3 regions of the Mesorhizobium maamorense genome follow, and region 3 is predicted to be linked to each of the others. Evidence: riboswitches for the same ligand, from Rfam matches in the RefSeq annotation. Region 3 holds a riboswitch; each other region holds the start of a gene.
The links. Region 3 has a riboswitch for thiamine pyrophosphate ahead of ACIU1A_RS15260 (YkoF family thiamine/hydroxymethylpyrimidine-binding protein). Riboswitches for the same ligand answer to the same signal wherever they lie in the genome.

Region 1: another riboswitch for thiamine pyrophosphate. It lies ahead of thiB (thiamine ABC transporter substrate binding subunit); the one in region 3 lies ahead of ACIU1A_RS15260 (YkoF family thiamine/hydroxymethylpyrimidine-binding protein).
Region 2: another riboswitch for thiamine pyrophosphate. It lies ahead of ACIU1A_RS00570 (MFS transporter); the one in region 3 lies ahead of ACIU1A_RS15260 (YkoF family thiamine/hydroxymethylpyrimidine-binding protein).

The regions. Positions count from the first base shown of each region.
Region 1 covers NZ_CP173356.1:5,145,324-5,147,578, forward strand. Annotated here, with positions in the region: gene thiB (thiamine ABC transporter substrate binding subunit) at 1-892, opposite strand, end outside; TPP riboswitch at 935-1,050, opposite strand; gene ACIU1A_RS25725 (thiamine diphosphokinase) at 1,139-1,783, shown strand; gene ACIU1A_RS25730 (ABC-F family ATP-binding cassette domain-containing protein) at 1,785-2,255, shown strand, end outside.
Region 2 covers NZ_CP173355.1:100,206-102,460, forward strand. Annotated here, with positions in the region: gene ACIU1A_RS00560 (hypothetical protein) at 24-710, shown strand; gene ACIU1A_RS00565 (hypothetical protein) at 883-1,080, opposite strand; TPP riboswitch at 1,096-1,212, shown strand; gene ACIU1A_RS00570 (MFS transporter) at 1,243-1,899, shown strand; gene ACIU1A_RS00575 (LysR family transcriptional regulator) at 2,106-2,255, opposite strand, start outside.
Region 3 covers NZ_CP173356.1:3,016,682-3,018,936, forward strand. Annotated here, with positions in the region: gene ACIU1A_RS15250 (ABC transporter ATP-binding protein) at 1-66, opposite strand, end outside; gene ACIU1A_RS15255 (ABC transporter permease) at 63-818, opposite strand; gene ACIU1A_RS15260 (YkoF family thiamine/hydroxymethylpyrimidine-binding protein) at 917-1,525, opposite strand; TPP riboswitch at 1,516-1,629, opposite strand; gene ACIU1A_RS15265 (hypothetical protein) at 1,848-2,165, shown strand.

The sequences.
Region 1 (2,255 bases), 2.1 Mb from region 3:
AGGCCGGATTGAGCGGCTTGTCGGTCTTGCCGGCCGGGAACATCCAGTTGGTCTCGGGGATGGCATCCTGGAATTTCGGCCCGGTCATGAAGGCGATGAACTTTTCCGCCAGCGGATTTTTGGCTCCCGTCGTGGTGATGCCGGCGACCTCGATCTGCAGATACTCGCCCTCCTCGAAGGAAGCGGCCTGGTAGCGCTCGGTGTTCTCGGCAACCATGTGGTAGGCGGGCGAGGTCGTGTAGGACAACACCATCGGCGCCTCGCCCTTGGTGAACAGGCCGTAGGCCTCGCTCCAGCCCGGCGTCACGGTCAAGACCTTCGCCTTGAGCTTGGCCCAGGCCTCCGGCGCCTTGTCGCCATAGACCGACTTCACCCACAACAGCAGGCCGAGGCCCGGCGTCGAGGTGCGAGGATCCTGGATGACGATCTTGTCGTCGGCACTGCCCTCGACCAATTCCTTCAGGCTCTTGGGCGGCGTCTTCAGCTTCTGCGTGTCATAGATGACGGCGAAATAACCATAGTCGTACGGGACAAAGATGTCGTCGTTCCAGCCGCCCGGCACATTGAGCCCGGTCACGGCGCCATGCGGTGCAAACAGGCCAGTGGCCTTGGCATCGGCGGTGAGATTGGTGTCGAGGCCAAGCACGATGTCGGCCTTGGTCGCGGCCCCTTCCAGCTTGACGCGGTTGAGCAGCGCGACGCCGTCGGCAACCGAGACGAAGTCGACATCGCAGCCGCATTCGGCCTCGAATTCCTTCTTCACCACCGGGCCGGGCCCCCAGTCGGCGGTGAAGCTCTCGTAGGTGTAGACGGTGAGTTTGTCCCTGGCCAAGGCTGGCCCCGACAGAACCACGACTACTGCAGAGACAAGGGCGTATAAAAGCGTGCGCATCGGCGCCTCCTTCGTTCGGGTTAAAGGAATTGAGGCGTCGGACTGTCCGAAACGTCTAATCCCTCCGCCGGTACAAACCGGATCAGGTTCAGCGGGTTGGCGAGACTGCCTCTCAGCCGGTCCGCGAAATATCGCGTCCGGCACCCCGTTAGAGCGCCTCGACACATAGGCCCGGCCGGTGAACCGCGCAAGTGGCTGTTTGCCGGCCTTCCGTTTCCGCTGCCGGGCTGGTAAGGGCCACACGATATGAGCACATTCACCATCCTGCTTGGCGGCGACCTCATCCGCACGCCACGGCTCGACCGTCAGGTCGAGGGAACCCGCGTCATCGCCGCCGATGCCGGCATCGGCCATGCAAGCACGCTCGACCTTGTGCCGGAACTGTGGGTCGGCGATTTCGATTCCGTGCCCGCCGGCCTGCCGGATGCGTTGGCCGCCGTGCCGCGCCGAACCTTCCCGGCAGAGAAGGACGCCACCGATGGCGAACTCGCGATATCGGCCGCCCTGGAGTGCGGCGCGACCAGCCTCGTGCTTGCCGGCGCCTTCGGCGGCAAGCGCGCCGACCATGCCTTCCTGCACATGGCGCTCGCCCTGCGGCTGACCGGGGCCGGGACAAAGGTGCTGTTGACCAGCGGCGCGCAGGAAGCCGTGCCCCTGGCGCACGGCACGGCCCGCTTCGACTATACAGACGGCACCCTGTTCTCGATCCTGGGTTTTTCCGAGCTTGCCGGGCTGACCGTCGCCGGCGCGAAATGGCCGCTTGACCGCGTCAAGGTCGCGTTCGGCTCGTCGCTGACCATCTCTAATGAGGTCAAGGGCAGGCTCGAGATCGCGCTGGGAGCGGGGCGCGCGCTGCTGCTCGCCCATCCCTATCCCTTGCCAGAAAGCTGACATGGCGCCGCCTCTTCTCAATCTCGACGGAATAAAACTGACGTTCGGCGGCACGCCCCTGCTCGACGGCGCCGACTTGGCTGCGTCGGCAGGCGACAAGATCGCGCTGGTCGGCCGCAACGGGTCCGGCAAGTCGACGCTGCTCAAGATCGCCGCCGGCCTGATCGAGCCGCAGGACGGCGAGGTGTTCCGCCAGCCATCGGCGACCGTCCGCTATCTGCCGCAAATGCCCGACATGGACGGCTTCGCAACCGTGCGCGCCTATGTCGAGGCCGGCCTCGGTCCCGCCGACGATCCTTATCGCGCCAGCTACCTGATGGAGCACCTCGGCCTCTCGGGCGAGGAGCAGCCGGGCGACCTCTCCGGCGGCGAGGCCAGGCGCGCCGCCCTTGCCCGCGTCATGGCGCCCGAGCCTGATATCCTGCTGCTCGATGAGCCGACCAACCACCTCGATCTCTCGGTGATCGAATGG
Region 2 (2,255 bases), on a different replicon from region 3:
CGAACACCGGATGAACGAACGGAATGATACTGGAAAAACTGCGCGCCTGTTGGGGGTTTACCCCGACCGTCGATAGGAATGTCGCCCTGGTCGAAGGCTTTCTGAAGGGCAAGAGTTTCGCCGACCTGGCGCAGGAACATAGCCTGTCGAAATCGAGGGTGCGGCAAATCATCGAGAAGGCTGATCGGCTCGTGGGCGGCGGCATCCTGACCAAGGCTGAACCGACCAAGGCCTCGCCTCGATCCGATTTCATGGTCGACTATCCGTATGTGTGGATCCTGGCCGAGATGCACCGGCTCGGAAGCGTCACGCCGCATCATTTCTTTGCGGAGCTGGAACGCGCCGGATCGCTGGAGCGGCTGGTTGACAAGATGAAGCGGTTGCCGTGGCGCACACCAACAACAACACGTGAGCTGGCGCGCCTCGTGTGGCAAAAGGAGAGGGGCGAGAGCCCATGGCCTGCAATGAAGCGATCACGCGTTGTGATCGTGGAACCAAGCTGCCCGGTCGACCATCCGGATCGCGGCCTTCAATGCCAGCTCGCCTTGGAACCGGCCTTTCAGGAATTGGCTGCGCGCGCAGCGGAATCCGGCTGGACCGAGGACGAGATAGCCTACGCGCTCCTCGAGCTCGCTGGCGCGCGCCTCAAGAGCAACTCCGTCAATAGCGAGACTGAGAGGGCGATTGACCGGGCCAGAGCAACAAGATGAGCGGCAATCAAGAAGCTTCGCCTGACCCGATATGAACGTCGCTGCGCCACTCAGTTTGGAGGTGCAAGCTGACCCGAATCGGGCAGGCGAGCGGAAGTGCTGAAATAAGGCGTGAGAATCCATGGCGATCTTGCGCATGGCGAACTCCTTCAAGTGACTTGTTTTCATCAGCCTAACCAGAGGTGCCACCGGCCTGGGTTCTTGATGCGGTGGCTGTGCGAGACGCCAGGCGCCACCGCGCGGCCAAGCCCACAAAGCGGACCTTTTTGTCGCAGTCGCAAAACGCGTCGAAGTTTTCGAAATATTTGCGACGAAAAAAGCGGTCGTTGGCCATGAGCGCCCGGCCAAATAAGGCGTGCTTGTTATTCAAGGTTGAGATTCCTCGCAGATACCGAGGGGGTGCCCCGTCAAGGGGCTGAGATACTGTTGGCCGAAGGCAGCACAGTGACCCTTTGAACCTGATCCGGATCATGCCGGCAAAGGGACGGGTCTGACGCCTCTCTCCTTTGCCGGCCTCATACAAGTGGCCGCAATGACACCCGAAAAATCAACAACCACGGTACGGCGTTCAGCGCTCACGCCTAAACTTCCGACGTTGACCCTGCTATGCGCCCTTTCGGTGCTGCCGTTGAACGTCTTTCTGCCATCACTGGCGAATATCGCGCAGGATTTCCGCGCCGATTATGCTCTCCTGAGCCTGTCACTAGCCGGTTACGCGGTAGTGGCCGTCGCATTGGAACTGATCATGGGCCCGCTATCCGATCGGTTCGGGCGTCGGCCGATCGTCATGGTCAGTCTTGCCACGTTCACGATCGGGTCGATCGGCTGGCGCCTTTGCATCCGATATTCGGACCTTTCTTGCGTTCCGTTTGCTCCAGGGGCAATCACGTCCTGCTATCCAATTTCGATGGCGATTATCAGGGATACGGTCGGCAAAGAGCAGACGGCGAGCCGGATCGGTTATACGGCGATGATCTGGGCGGTGGCCCCGATGATTGGCCTAGCGCTTGGCAGGCGCTATGACCCTTACGGGTGGCGCAGCCCTTTCCTCGATCACAGGGGCCGTCCTGACGGAGGGCAACGCAAGCATGCGCTGTTCTCCATCATGCTTTTTTCCGCCGGGTGCGGGCTGTTGGCGGCTGTGCTCGCGGCGCTCGTGCCAGGCGATTCTCAGTCCTGTCGGACGTGATGCCGTCGCTGATAAACACGCGCTCTTAGCGCTTGAAAAAAGCAGTGCGTGCGGCGGGGAGCCCCGTGGCGGCTTGATCACGATCTTCCAGAAGCTGCAATTAAGGGCAGCACAGGGTCGCGGAGCGGCAACCGAAAGCTCCCATGCGAAACGACCGAGTTGCGGACAGACCAGATGTTGGTGAGGTTATTTCAGCCGGTTCCCTTTCATTTCTTCGCTGCCTTCCTCAACCAGTCGCGCATTTGTCGCGCGGGCCGTGACAGGTGCGCCGTGTCAGGGGTCAGCAGATGATACTGTTCCCGTCCTGGCAGCACCGGGCCGGGAAGCTGAACAAGACGCCCCGACCGCAGATGTTG
Region 3 (2,255 bases):
AATGTCGGCAAGCACGTCGAGTCCTTCGAAGGCCTTGCGCACATGTCGCAGTTCGAGCCGGTTCATCGCCACGGCCCCTTTCCTGCGGCCCGCCCGCCGGCGGTCCGTTCCCATGGCATGGCAAGGCGCTGGACCAGCATCGTCAGCCCGAACAGGACGAGCGTCAGCACGGCGCTGACGGCGACGGCGGCCAGCACCAGGTCCGGGCGGAAGTTGTTCTTGGCGTTGAGCATGTAGATGCCGAGGCCCTTCGCCGCGCCCGCATATTCGGCGAAGATGGCGCCCACGACAGCATAGGTGATCGAGATCCTGACACCGGCGAAGAAGTAGGGCAGCGCCGAGGGCAGCCGCGCCAGGACGAAGACACGCCAGCGCCCTGCCCCCATGGCGCGCAGCATTTGGCCGATCTCAGCCTCCGTCGCCTCATATCCTTCGGCCAAAGCCACCAACATCGGAAAGAAGGTGACCAGCGCCACCAGCATGATCTTGGGCATCAGCCCAAAGCCGAACCACAGCACCACCAGCGGTGCAATCGCCACCAGCGGCAAGGTCTGGCTGACCACGAAGACCGGAAAAAGGGCGCGCCGCAATGGCTGGGAGAAGTCGATCAATATCGACAGCGCAAAGGCACCGCCGAGCGAACAGGCAAAGCCTGCGAGCGTGGCACGGAGGGTTGGCACGGCGTTATCGGCCAGCGCGTGCCGGTTGAGCATTGCCTGAGCGAAGACGCGCGATGGCGCCGGGAGGATTGTCGGCTTGACGCCACCAAAGCGCGCATAGAGTTCCCACGCGGCTAGCAGCAGCCCCACCGAAAGCATCGCCGGAGCGGTTCTGGCGATGAGGTCCACGATCGGACGCGAAGGGGCGGACGGGGAGGACACGCAGGTACCCGGAGCGGATGGCGCGGGGCGCGCCGTCAGACGGCGGTGGGGCTGTTGGCCGAGACGGTGACGTCGAGCGTTACGTGGCCGGCACCCGGCCCGAAGCGGCAAAAGGCCTCGTTGAGTGCGGTAAAAATGGCGCCTGCGTCGCCGCGCAACTTTGTGCAGAAATGCTTGGAGCGCTCATATACGCCCGACTGCTTCAGGAAGTCGATGCAGCCATAGATCTCGTCCATGTGGTCGTCGGTGCCCATGACGTAAAGCGAGAACTGCGCCGCCGCCGGCTGGCCGGTGACGGCCACGCCGCGCACGGCGGCGATAGCGGCTTCCTTGCGCGGGCCGAGCGGCCCGGCAGGTCCGCCAAACGCGTCGGAGCGGCAGATCGGATCGTCCGGCTCGCCCGGGCAGCCGCGCGAGATGGCGGCCGAAAGCACGCAATGCTTGCCGCTGCGCGCTGCCGCCACGAACAGGTCGCGCATGGCAGGAAACAGCACCTCGGGCGGTCCGACCAGCAAGGTCGAGATATCGTCGGTCTCGATCCGCAGTCGATCACGATAAGGGTCCAGTGCCCCGAGCGCGCCAAGGATGACGCCGACAAAATCGCTGGACATGGGATATAGGGAAATCTGTGCGCCTGAAAACATCGCCCGCCTCGCTCCGCTGGTATTACCCAGATCAGCTTCTAGGGTCTGTGGGCTTGCCGCCCCCGTCTCAGCCCCGACCGTACGGAGCACCCCTGTGGATGGACGCGTTAAAGCACCAATCGGGCGGCTATGAAAGCTGTTTTTTCAGGACCATCGCCGGAAATGCATTGCGCCAGGCCTGATTTATGGGCGGTTCCGTCGGGCCCGGTCTTGAGGGAAATTTGTCCGGAACCTTAGCCACGACGAGTGGTTGTCCCTATAGTCGCAAACGCGACGAACTTCGTGGAAACGAGCGAAGACTTCACAGAAATGGAGACAAACCATGCTCATGAAAATCCTCGCAGCTTCGGCTCTTACCATTGGTCTCGCGACTTCGGCGATGGCGCAAAGTGCTGGCGGAAACGGCGCCAATAATGGGCCCGGCAGCGGCCAGTCGGTCACGGTCGACCCGAACACGCCGGCATCGCCGAACACGGTGGATCCTGGCACGACCGGCAGCACGACCGTCATGCCCGACGGCATGAATTCGAACGCGGACCGGAACTGTCCGGCCAGCCCACAAGGTGCTCAGCCGGATGCCAGCCACACCGCTCCGGGCACGGCTTCGCCGACTGTCAACGACAAGCATTGCGGCAAGTAGCCACTCGCCGAAACTGCTGGAGAATGCCACGGGGCGCCTGTTCCGTGGCGTTTCCGTCTCTTTATGTTTCACCCTCGCCGCACAGGCAGG